Regions from separate parts of the Oceanobacillus sp. FSL W7-1293 genome, predicted to be linked through region 2. Evidence: a T-box and tRNA genes for the amino acid it is inferred to sense, from the RefSeq annotation. Region 2 holds a T-box; the other holds one or more tRNA genes.
The links. The T-box of region 2 lies ahead of ileS (isoleucine--tRNA ligase). A T-box ahead of a tRNA ligase gene usually reads a tRNA of that ligase, here a tRNA-Ile.
Positions count from the first base shown of each region.

Region 1 (6,236 bases), 1.9 Mb from region 2:
AAGCTCCCTTCTGCCTTTACACTCTTCGAATGATTTCCAACCATTCTGAGGGAACCTTTGGGCGCCTCCGTTACCTTTTAGGAGGCGACCGCCCCAGTCAAACTGCCCGCCTGACACTGTCTCCGAACCGGATTACGGTCCTGGGTTAGAATGGTCATACAGTTAGGGTGGTATCCCACGGATGCCTCCACGTAAGCTGGCGCTCACGCTTCAAAGGCTCCCACCTATCCTGTACAAACTGCACAAACATTCCATATCAGGCTACAGTAAAGCTCCACGGGGTCTTTCCGTCCTGTCGCGGGTAATGCGCATCTTCACGCATAGTATAATTTCACCGGGTCTCTCGTTGAGACAGTGCCCAAGTCGTTGCACCTTTCGTGCGGGTCGGAACTTACCCGACAAGGAATTTCGCTACCTTAGGACCGTTATAGTTACGGCCGCCGTTTACTGGGGCTTCGGTTCAAAGCTTCGCTCCGAAGAGCTAACTCTTCCCCTTAACCTTCCAGCACCGGGCAGGTGTCAGCCCCTATACTTCGCCTTTCGGCTTCGCAGAGACCTGTGTTTTTGCTAAACAGTCGCTTGGGCCTATTCACTGCGGCTCACTCACAAGTGAGCACCCCTTCTCCCGAAGTTACGGGGTCATTTTGCCGAGTTCCTTAACGAGAGTTCTCCCGCTCACCTTAGGATTCTCTCCTCGCCTACCTGTGTCGGTTTGCGGTACGGGCACCTATGATCTAACTAGAGGCTTTTCTTGGCAGTGTGAAATCAGGAACTTCGGTACTCTATTTCCCTCCCCGTCACAGCTCAGAATCATGTCAGACGGATTTGCCTGTCTGACTTCCTCGCATGCTTGGACGCACATCCATCGGTGCGCACTCCTTATCCTCCTGCGTCCCCCCATTGCTCAAACAATCATGAGGTGGTACAGGAATATCAACCTGTTGTCCATCGCCTACGCCTGTCGGCCTCGGCTTAGGTCCCGACTAACCCTGAGAGGACGAGCCTTCCTCAGGAAACCTTAGGCATTCGGTGAAAGAGATTCTCACTCTTTTTTCGCTACTCATACCGGCATTCTCACTTCAAAGCGCTCCACCAGTCCTCACGGTCTGACTTCGCAGCACTTTGAACGCTCTCCTACCATTGTTCGTAAGAACAATCCGCAGCTTCGGTGATACGTTTAGCCCCGGTACATTTTCGGCGCAGCGTCACTCGACCAGTGAGCTATTACGCACTCTTTCAATGATGGCTGCTTCTAAGCCAACATCCTGGTTGTCTGTGCAACGCCACATCCTTTTCCACTTAACGTATACTTTGGGACCTTAGCTGGCGGTCTGGGCTGTTTCCCTTTCGACTATGAACCTTATCACCCATAGTCTGACTCCCAAGTGTAAGTAACTGGCATTCGGAGTTTGACTGAATTCGGTAACCCGGTAGGGGCCCCTAGTCCAATCAGTGCTCTACCTCCAGTACTCTCTATCTTGAGGCTAGCCCTAAAGCTATTTCGGAGAGAACCAGCTATCTCTGTGTTCGATTGGAATTTCACCGCTACCCACACCTCATCCCCGCATTTTTCAACATACGTGGGTTCGGGCCTCCAGTCAGTGTTACCTGACCTTCACCCTGGACATGGGTAGATCACACAGTTTCGGGTCTACGACCGCATACTCATTCGCCCTGTTCAGACTCGCTTTCGCTACGGCTCCGTGTCTTCCACTTAACCTTGCATACGATCGTAACTCGCCGGTCCATTCTACAAAAGGTACGCCGTCACCCATTAACGGGCTTCGACTACTTGTAGGCACACGGTTTCAGGTTCTATTTCACTCCCCTCCCGGGGTGCTTTTCACCTTTCCCTCACGGTACTGGTTCACTATCGGTCACTAGGGAGTATTTAGCCTTGGGAGATGGTCCTCCCGGATTCCGACGGAATTCCACGTGTTCCGCCGTACTCAGGATACACTCCGGAGGAAATTCTTTTTCGATTACAGGGCTGTTACCCTCTTTGGCTGACCTTTCCAGATCGATTCATCTAAAGAATTTCTTTGTCACTCCAATGGAATGTCCTACAACCCCAAGAAGCAAGCTTCTTGGTTTGGGCTCTTTCCGTTTCGCTCGCCGCTACTCAGGAAATCGATGTTTCTTTCTCTTCCTCCAGGTACTGAGATGTTTCAGTTCCCCGGGTCTGCCTCACCTATCCTATGTATTCAGATAGATGTACTGTTCCATTACGAACAGTGGGTTCCCCCATTCGGAAATCCTCGGATATAACGTTTACTTACAACTCCCCGAGGCATATCGGTGTTAGTCCCGTCCTTCATCGGCTCCTAGTGCCAAGGCATCCACCGTGCGCCCTTATTCACTTAACTAAAGTTTTTGAATAAGATGGCTGATTACAGAATGTAATCAGTTGTGTCGCTATATCAATAGCTTTTTTGCCTTATTTTTAAAGTTTGATGTCGTTGTTACTCTTATTTAGTTTTCAAGGTACAAAAATGGAGCCTAGCGGAATCGAACCGCTGACCTCCTGCGTGCAAGGCAGGCGCTCTCCCAGCTGAGCTAAGGCCCCATGAATATAATATAATTAGATGGTGGGCCTGAGTGGACTCGAACCACCGACCTCACGCTTATCAGGCGTGCGCTCTAACCAGCTGAGCTACAGGCCCATCTAAATATGATAGAGAATTGCTCTCTCAAAACTGAACCAAACAACTCAGTACGAATTCCGTTATATATCCTTAGAAAGGAGGTGATCCAGCCGCACCTTCCGATACGGCTACCTTGTTACGACTTCACCCCAATCATTCGTCCCACCTTCGGCGGCTGGCTCCAAAAGGTTACCTCACCGACTTCGGGTGTTACGAACTCTCGTGGTGTGACGGGCGGTGTGTACAAGACCCGGGAACGTATTCACCGCGGCATGCTGATCCGCGATTACTAGCGATTCCGGCTTCATGCAGGCGAGTTGCAGCCTGCAATCCGAACTGAGAACGGTTTTATGGGATTTGCTGGACCTCGCGGGTTCGCTTCCCTTTGTTCCGTCCATTGTAGCACGTGTGTAGCCCAGGTCATAAGGGGCATGATGATTTGACGTCATCCCCACCTTCCTCCGGTTTGTCACCGGCAGTCACCTTAGAGTGCCCAACTGAATGCTGGCAACTAAGATTAAGGGTTGCGCTCGTTGCGGGACTTAACCCAACATCTCACGACACGAGCTGACGACAACCATGCACCACCTGTCACTTTGTCCCCGAAGGGAAAACTCTATCTCTAGAGTGGTCAAAGGATGTCAAGACCTGGTAAGGTTCTTCGCGTTGCTTCGAATTAAACCACATGCTCCACCGCTTGTGCGGGTCCCCGTCAATTCTTTTGAGTTTCAGCCTTGCGGCCGTACTCCCCAGGCGGAGTGCTTAATGCGTTAACTTCAGCACTAAGGGGCGGAAACCCCCTAACACCTAGCACTCATCGTTTACGGCGTGGACTACCAGGGTATCTAATCCTGTTCGCTCCCCACGCTTTCGCTCCTCAGCGTCAGTTACAGACCAGAGAGTCGCCTTCGCCACTGGTGTTCCTCCACATCTCTACGCATTTCACCGCTACACGTGGAATTCCACTCTCCTCTTCTGCACTCAAGTCCTCCAGTTTCCAATGCACGTTTGCGGTTGAGCCGCAAGATTTCACATCAGACTTAAAGAACCGCCTGCGAGCGCTTTACGCCCAATAATTCCGGACAACGCTTGCCACCTACGTATTACCGCGGCTGCTGGCACGTAGTTAGCCGTGGCTTTCTGGTCGGGTACCGTCAAGGTACGATCAGTTACTATCATACTTGTTCTTCCCCGACAACAGAGTTTTACGATCCGAAAACCTTCATCACTCACGCGGCGTTGCTCCGTCAGACTTTCGTCCATTGCGGAAGATTCCCTACTGCTGCCTCCCGTAGGAGTCTGGGCCGTGTCTCAGTCCCAGTGTGGCCGATCACCCTCTCAGGTCGGCTACGCATCGTCGCCTTGGTGAGCCGTTACCTCACCAACTAGCTAATGCGCCGCAGGCCCATCTGTAAGTGACAGCAAAAGCCGCCTTTCAACTTTCCATCAGGTGATAGAAAGTGTTATCCGGTATTAGCTCGCGTTTCCGCGAGTTATCCCAGTCTTACAGGCAGGTTGCCTACGTGTTACTCACCCGTCCGCCGCTCGTTCCACGAACTTCCCTCCGAAGAGTTCCGTTCGCTTCCCGCGCTCGACTTGCATGTATTAGGCACGCCGCCAGCGTTCGTCCTGAGCCAAGATCAAACTCTCCATAAAAGTGTTTGAAACTTTAGCTTTCAGAAGTCAACTTCTGACTTATTTTTTAAGAAAAACGAGGTGTTTTTCTTCTTTCGTACTGGTTGTTTTGTTCAGTTTTCAAAGAGCAATTTGTTTCTGTCGTTTTTAGCGACAAGATATAATTTACCATGTTTCGTTTTTGTTGTCAACACTTTTTTTAAAGTATTTTGTCGAAATAATTTCGCTTTATTTCGTTTGCTTCCGACAACAAAAATTAATATACCATAGAAAATAGAGAAGGGCAATACCTTTTCACAAAAAAATGACTAAACAAATCACTTTTTCTATTTTCTATGTAAAAAATGATTATAAAACCACTAAATAACGTTTCACAGGCATCTTGATTCTTCTTAATCATTAGAGGAGATATTTATCTAGAATCATTTATCGCAAAGAGCCGTCCGTAAAACTGCAGACTGAGCATCGTCATTTTAATCAGGCTGCCTCCTCTCAATTTTAACATTATCTCTGCAAAATATACCATATATAACTTGCCGTTTCTTTCCTTTATCAACACTCGCTGCTCCTCTGGATACCAATTGTCTTTAAAAGAATATTGCAAGCTTGTACATATCTCTATAAACAAGAACATATATATAAACTAGAACGAATTATTTCGCACTACTACAAATGCTTTCATGGGTTGTACTACATTAAAAAAGGAGGAACAAAATTGAATCACTTCTACACAATTCGTTTGAACCGGAAGAAAATTATATTAAGCACCGTTATTATTTTAGCAGCAGCCATTCTTATTTGGACGCAAACTCCTTCTATTGTAACGATGTTCACGAAGGACGAGCCAGCTGCTCTCTCAAAAGGAAATGAAGATTTAGAAGATGTTGCCGTCACCTTCAATATTAGTTGGGGAGAGGAAAAAGTAGAAAGTATTCTTGAAGTACTGGAGAAAGAAGAGGTCCAAGCTACCTTTTTCGTCAGCGGAGAATGGGCTGAACGTCATCCAGATTTATTAGAGGCCATTTCTGAAGGTACACATGAAATCGGATTGCTCGGCTATCGTTATAAAAGTTATTTAGATCAGGAGCCAGAACAAATAAAACAAGATTTAATCAAAGCACAAGAGGTTATGGACAAATTAGGATATGAAGATATCCACCTTCTCCGCACACCACATGGTCATTTAAACGAAGAAATCATTGAGTTGGCGGAAAGTATGCAATTTCAGGTTGTTCATTGGAATGTCAACCCGGATGATTGGGAAAATCCTGGAGTAGAATCAATCATTGATGAAGTTATGGATCAAACAGAAAATGGCGATATTATTCTGCTGCATGCTTCAGATAGTGCCAAGCAGACTGCTGAAGCTTTAGAGTCGGTTCTTCCCGGATTAAAAAACAAAGGGTATGGTTTAATTACTATATCGGAAATGGTCAACCAGGCAAAAGCAGATACGGAACTTATTGATTAATCCTTGCTTCCATTTCTCAATTCTTCCTCTTTCATAAGGAACTTCATTCACAAATTTAGACTTAGGCGATGAGCCGGTCTTTTAAATATAAATTACCAGCACGGACGTAAACGTAAAAGGCAGCTCCCCTAATTATCTGAAGAGGAGCTGCCTTTTATCATTATAGAAGAAACAGCTTCGGCATACTTTTCATGAATCAGATAAAGCAAGCTGACAGAGCTCTTCCATGGTAAGGAAGGGCTCCAGGACTCACACTTTCTTCGTTTGCCCTTTTTTTGGCTTTGATGCCGATTTTTGTTCCTTTTTCGGTTCTTTTTCCACAAAAGGTAAGCGATGCAGCGTTAACATCTGGTAGGTGTTACATACTAATAGTGGAACAACCATTAACCAGGCATAATCTGTACCATCTACCATTAAGCCGGGAACCCATTCGACAGTTGTAAAAACAACCATGAAAAAAAGTGCTGGAATAAAAGCTGTCGAAT
Region 1 is NZ_CP150212.1:236,545-242,780, reverse strand. Features, by position in the region: rRNA gene MKY65_RS01285 (23S ribosomal RNA) at 1-2,366, opposite strand, end outside; tRNA gene MKY65_RS01280 (tRNA-Ala) at 2,494-2,566, opposite strand; tRNA gene MKY65_RS01275 (tRNA-Ile) at 2,587-2,663, opposite strand; rRNA gene MKY65_RS01270 (16S ribosomal RNA) at 2,740-4,301, opposite strand; gene pdaB (polysaccharide deacetylase family sporulation protein PdaB) at 4,996-5,751, shown strand; gene MKY65_RS01260 (KinB-signaling pathway activation protein) at 6,001-6,236, opposite strand, start outside.
Region 1: it encodes a tRNA-Ile, which carries the amino acid that the T-box ahead of ileS (isoleucine--tRNA ligase) is inferred to sense. The anticodon was not compared.

Region 2 (6,236 bases):
GCATCAGTTGTAACATGTTCTCCAAGCATAACAAGGGATTTACGATCATAAAATGGATGCTGTGCTTCTACACGATCTGCTTCCTGTCCTTTGAATTTCTTTACAACTGTTACATCTTCCCAGCCTAATACTTCTTTCACATCTTCTAATAAAGCTTCTGCAATGACATATTTATCATCATTTACTTGTGCTACCACATAGCTTAAATCAGGATGTAAGCTGATTCCTAAGTTCGCTGGAAGCGTCCAAGGAGTTGTCGTCCAGATAATAATTTTCTCGCCGCCGTCAAGCACTTCTTTTCCATCCGTTACTTCAAAGGAAACATAGATAGATGGAGAGCGTTTATCTTGATATTCGATTTCTGCTTCTGCAAGGGCAGATTCAGAAGACGGAGACCAATATACCGGCTTAAGTCCTTTATAAATATAGCCTTTTCGTGCCATTTCTCCAAACACCTTAATTTGAGAAGCTTCATAATCCTTCGTTAAGGTGATATATGGATTATCCCAATCACCGCGCACACCTAATTTTTTAAATTGTGTACGCTGGCTGTCAATTTGTCCAAGTGCATATTCTTCACAAAGCTTGCGGAATTCTGCAACAGACATTTCTTTCCGTTTTACTTTCTTTTTCGCTAATGCTGTTTCAATCGGCAACCCGTGTGTATCCCAGCCTGGAACATATGGTGCATAATAGCCTGTCATGGACTTATAACGGACAATAAAATCCTTTAAGATTTTATTCAGTGCATGACCGATATGGATATCTCCATTCGCATAAGGCGGTCCATCATGTAAAATAAATAACGGTCTGTCCTTAGTACGCTCTAAGTTTTTTTGATATTGTTCACTTTCTTCCCATTTCTGTTGGCGCTCCGGCTCTTTATTTGGAAGATTTCCACGCATTGGAAAAGCTGTTTTCGGCATCAATAATGTTTGTTTATATTCCAAGATATTCCCTCCTGTTATTTTCATGACACATCGTAAATTAAATTTTTATATACAAAAAGAGTCCTCTAATCCCTAAAGGGACGAGAAGACTCGCGGTACCACCCTTATAAATTTAATGCCCGGCATTAAATTCACTCGAAATCCGTAACGTGGACAGCCGGCTATTACTACATTATTTTCATAATAGCTACTCCAGAGTGATTTTCTAAAAGACTTCTGTATCAGGCTTCCACCGCCCCTGACTCGCTTACACAGAGTCATCTTCTATACTTTCTCTTTCATTGTATAACGATAGTGATTATGAAATTTTTAGCATAAATTAAATGTCAAAAAACATGATACTTGTATGAATTATATGTAATATACAAGCCTAAGTCAAGCCTTTAAGATTCATGCTCCATCAATTCTAAATCTTCATCCACTTCAGTATCAAATAATTCTTCCCAATCATCTGTACCGAGCATTTCTAATTGAGCCTGCACAAGCATGCGCATTCTTGAGCGGAATACTTTTGCCTGCTTTTTCAATTCTTCCACATCAAGGGATATTTTACGCGCTTTACTTAATGCTTCATTGACAATACGGTCAGCATTTTTTTCTGCTTCTTTCATAATTAATTTTGCTTCTTTTTGCGCACTGCCTTTGATATCTTCTGCCGTTTCCTGAGCAACCAGAATAGATTTATTTAATGTTTCTTCAATGTTCGTAAAGTGTCCTAATCGTTCCTGAAGCTCTTTCGCTTTTTGATCCAGTTCATCTCTTTCACGTATAACAATTTCATAATCCTTCATCACTTGATCAAGAAATTTATTTACTTCATCCACGTCATAGCCTTTCCATCCTCTTGCAAACTCTTTATTATGAATATCTAATGGTGATAGTGCCACCATCTCCACCTCCCTAATCGGTGCTTGCTTGAGCTTCCGATTTCTCTCTTTATTATTCAATAATTCCAGCTAAATTTCCAGCATTTATTGCAAAATTGCCGCTGTCATTTTAATTTTATCTTTCCTGGTTCTCCCGCGTATCGCTGTAATTTTACTTCTGCCTTTTCCACGTACAGAGAGCATGTCCCCTTCTTGTAATTGGAATTTCACATCATCTACTACCCGGTAATTTACCTTTACGAGCAATTTTTGAATCAAAGCAGCAGCGTCTTTTCGGGAGACACCATATATTTCTTTAACAACTGTATCTAAACGCAGGGAAGAAATGGTTTTATCATATTCTTTCCAGGCTTTTTTTTCTGTAATCAGCGACGTGAGCGGCTGTTCTTTGAAAGATATACGAGATTTCTTAATAGATGTTAAATTCATCTTGATAAAAGGGACGACCTCTCCCGCTGCAAGTAAATGAATTTTCCCATCTGCTGCTGTAATATCTCCTAATTTTTTTCGCTTCACACCCTGTGATAAAAAAGCACCCATTACATCCCGATGCTCCAGGCTTACAAATTTCTCCGGGTAAGATGCCTCCAGGAGCTCCACTTGAAACATATCTTCTGTAATGCTTTCATAAATAGGAGCAATCACCATTCTTTTTCGTTCGCTGTACTCGGATCCGCCAAAGGCAGCGGCCTGAAGCTCGTCATGATTAGTCCCTAACAGCATCTGCACGATTTCTTGTTCGCGCGGATCCAAAAAATCAGTCAATTTGGGAATATACGATCGCTCCACCTGGTCTTTCCATGAAAGAACCTGATCAATAAATGGCTGTTCTTCTTTTCGAAAATGCTGATAAACTTCCATGGTCATTCCTTTCTTTCAAGCCTAAAGCATCATTGCAAACTGGATAAATCCCATTCTTGCAAAATGCAATAATAATATCGCAACAATTGGAGAAAAATCAATCATACCAAGCGGCGGAATAAATTTACGAAAAATTTCTAAATAGGGCTCACAAATTTTTCCGAGTAATTCTCCAAATTGAGATTCTCTGGCTCCAGGGAACCAGGACATAAAAATATACACGATTAGTGCAAAGCTATAAATGTTTAAACCAAAGCTTATTAGTGAAACGATTTGTGCCAACATCTCCTGCTACCATCCTTTATCATAATCTTCCTGCTCATATAACATTTCAGAAATACTGCCGGATACTTCTACATTATCCGGCGTACACAGGAATGTTTCTGATCCTAATTTTTGAATATCTCCTTTTACGGCATAAACCGTTCCGCTCAGAAAATCAACGATCCTCTTTGCCTGCTGACGATCCACACGCTGCAGATTAATGATAACAGCTCGTCTGTTAACAATATTATCTGCGATGTCCTGAGCTTCATTATAATTTCTCGGCTCAGCTAAAACAACCTTTGAATTCGTATTTTGTATACTGGAAAGGTTCACAACATTTTTGCTTCCTGCTGTTTTTTCCTGAACCTGGGGTATTTCTTCTTTTTGTTCTTCCTCGGCATATTCATACTCGTATTCATCGTCCATCGTGAAATAATTTTTAAGCTTCTTTTTAAAGCTCATTTACTGCACCTCACTTTATATTTCGCTGCCGACCAGTTTGGTACCTATCCGAATATGTGTTGCACCTTCTTCTACAGCAATTTCATAATCATTGCTCATTCCCATAGACAGGTATTCACATGGTGCATAATCTAAGCCAAGCCCCTTTATACGGTCTCTCAGCAAACGCAATTTTCTAAACAGCGGCCGGGTTTCTTCCGGATTATCGACATGCGGAGCCATCGTCATTAAACCTGCCACCTGTATATGCTCAAATACCGCTAAATCTTTTATAAACGATTCAACTTCTCCTTCATCTAATCCGTGTTTCGATTCTTCTCCGCTCACATTGACTTGAACAAAGCAGGGCACCGTTTTTTCTGCCCGCTTATTAATCTCTTTCGCCAAAGATTTTCTGTCTAGTGAATGAATATAATCAATATGATGTATCATATCTTTTACTTTTCTGGATTGCAGGGAGCCAATGAAATGCCAAGTGGCACTGTCCCTGATCTCTTCAAATTTCGCTAAAAATCCTTCATTTCTATTTTCACCCAGATGAACTATCCCGGCAGATAATGCTTCTTTAGCTCGTTCTATTGTAACATATTTCGTCACTGCGATAATATTAATATCTTCTTTATTTCTGCCTGCTCTCCTTGCAGCCTGCTCGATATCTGCTTGAATTTCCATTAGATTTTCTTTTACTGCAACCATTCTTATCCTCCATTACTTCTTCTGTTTCTCAAATCCGATAAACGCGAGCATTCTTCCTGTTTTTCCATTATCGCGCCGATGAGAAAAGAATAGCCTCTCATCTTGTAATGTACAATATTTTGTTACCTCTATATTATGACGAAAGACGCCAGATTGTACAAGGATATCGACATTAAGCTCTTTTAAATCGATGAAATATTGATTTGGCGATATTTCTTTCGTAAATTTTTGTTTCTGTTCACCAGTTAGATGTGATAAAACAACATCGTCAACAACGTAGTTTTCTTTGGAAATACTCGGGCCTATCACAACTTTCAGATTCTCTATAGAGGCACCGGCTTCTTTCAATTTCTGTACCATTTCCCGGGCGATCTGACCGACTGTTCCTTTCCAGCCGGCGTGAGCAATACCCGCTATTCTTGTGGTCGGGTCTGCAAAAAATAATGGAACACAGTCTGCGAAAAAAGCCGTGCCGAGGAGAGAATCCGCCTCATTGATAATTAATCCATCGACGCCGGATATACCGGAATCAAAGGAAATACTGCCCTTTCCCGCATCTTCTTCCCCTGTAAAATGGATGCTTGTTCCATGTACTTGTTCACCGCAAACCCAGCGGTTCAGGGGAATATTTAATTCCTTGCTCAGAATCCGCCGATTTTCCAGCACCTTATTCTCGTCGTCCAATACATGGAGCCCCATATTTAATTGCTTATAAGCCCCCTTACTTACACCGCCATTTTTTGTTGTAAAGCCTGCTACCAGACCTGGAATTTCTTCCTCCAATGAAGATAAATGAAGTCTTGTCTCACTTTTAAGCTGAAATGGCTCCATGTTTTTCCCTCTTTTCCCTATAATTTCTCCTATTGAACATTATCTTAAATTCAAATTTGTGTCTTATTTTAACACATTATATCGATAATTTCTTCTTAATCTTCGGTATAAAGATCCGGCCCTTTTACTTTCTCGACTAAAATAACATCTTCCCCAATCCGAACAATTTTTTCCCAGGCGATAAAAAGCTCGCCTGATTTAGCAAACATACCTGATTTTTTTCCTTTGGCTTCCGCAATGATGGCAATGATTCTTCCAGTTCTGCCGTCTATCTCTAAATCAATGATATGTCCCAGCCTTGTTCCATCATCCATGACAATCAATTCTTTTATTTGCAGTTCAGATAGTTTCACCATGACAGCTCCCTCCTCTTCCTATCCTATGCATTGGAACATGCTTTTTTTCATGAAAAATTAAACAGATCTTCACTTCGTGAGTCTGTAATTATCAATATTGTCAGGTTAATGCGGCTGCTGCGATGGATTATAGCGGGGTGAATAAAGAGTGGTTGATGGAGTGATTCGTTGTTAAAAAAGTTATTATTGCATACAAAAAGCCTTACCGGTTAAGGCAAGGCTTTTTGTTTATTCAAACATTTGCTTATTCATCTGGTGGATAGCCCCTTTTTCAAGCCTGGACACTTGTGCTTGGGATATACCAATCTCATCCGCCACTTCCATTTGTGTTTTCCCTTGAAAAAAGCGTTTATTTAATATCATCTTTTCTCTAGCATTCAATCTGTGCATTCCTTCTTTTAGTGATAGCTTATCAACCCATGAGGAATCTTTATCTTTTTCATCGCTCAGCTGATCCATGACAAAAATCGGATCGCCGCCATCATTGTAAATCGGCTCAAAAAGCGATACGGGATCTTGGATGGCATCCAGAGCAAAAACAATATCAGCCTGCTCCACTCCCATTTCCTTGGCGATTTCTGCTGGAGATGGATCCTTCGATGTTTTACTGATCAATTGTTCTCTGACTTGCAGAGCACGGTAAGCAATATCACGTAAAGACCTGGATACACGAATTGGATTATTATCCCGCAAGTACCTTCTGATCTCACCAATGATCATCGGAACAGCATAGGTAGAAAAACGTACGTTATGGGACAAATCAAAATTATCGATTGATTTCATTAAACCAATGCAGCCGACCTGAAATAAATCATCGACATATTCTCCCCGGTTGTTAAAACGCTGAATAACACTAAGAACAAGGCGTAAATTGCCGTTTACCAATTCTTCCCGGGCAATAATATCATTTTCTTCTTGCAGCCGGA
Region 2 is NZ_CP150212.1:3,181,693-3,187,928, forward strand. Features, by position in the region: gene ileS (isoleucine--tRNA ligase) at 1-950, opposite strand, end outside; T-box leader at 1,024-1,241, opposite strand; gene MKY65_RS15615 (DivIVA domain-containing protein) at 1,334-1,837, opposite strand; gene MKY65_RS15620 (YlmH/Sll1252 family protein) at 1,922-2,698, opposite strand; gene MKY65_RS15625 (YggT family protein) at 2,720-2,983, opposite strand; gene MKY65_RS15630 (cell division protein SepF) at 2,990-3,427, opposite strand; gene MKY65_RS15635 (YggS family pyridoxal phosphate-dependent enzyme) at 3,443-4,123, opposite strand; gene pgeF (peptidoglycan editing factor PgeF) at 4,136-4,954, opposite strand; gene MKY65_RS15645 (YlmC/YmxH family sporulation protein) at 5,050-5,310, opposite strand; gene sigG (RNA polymerase sporulation sigma factor SigG) at 5,539-6,236, opposite strand, start outside.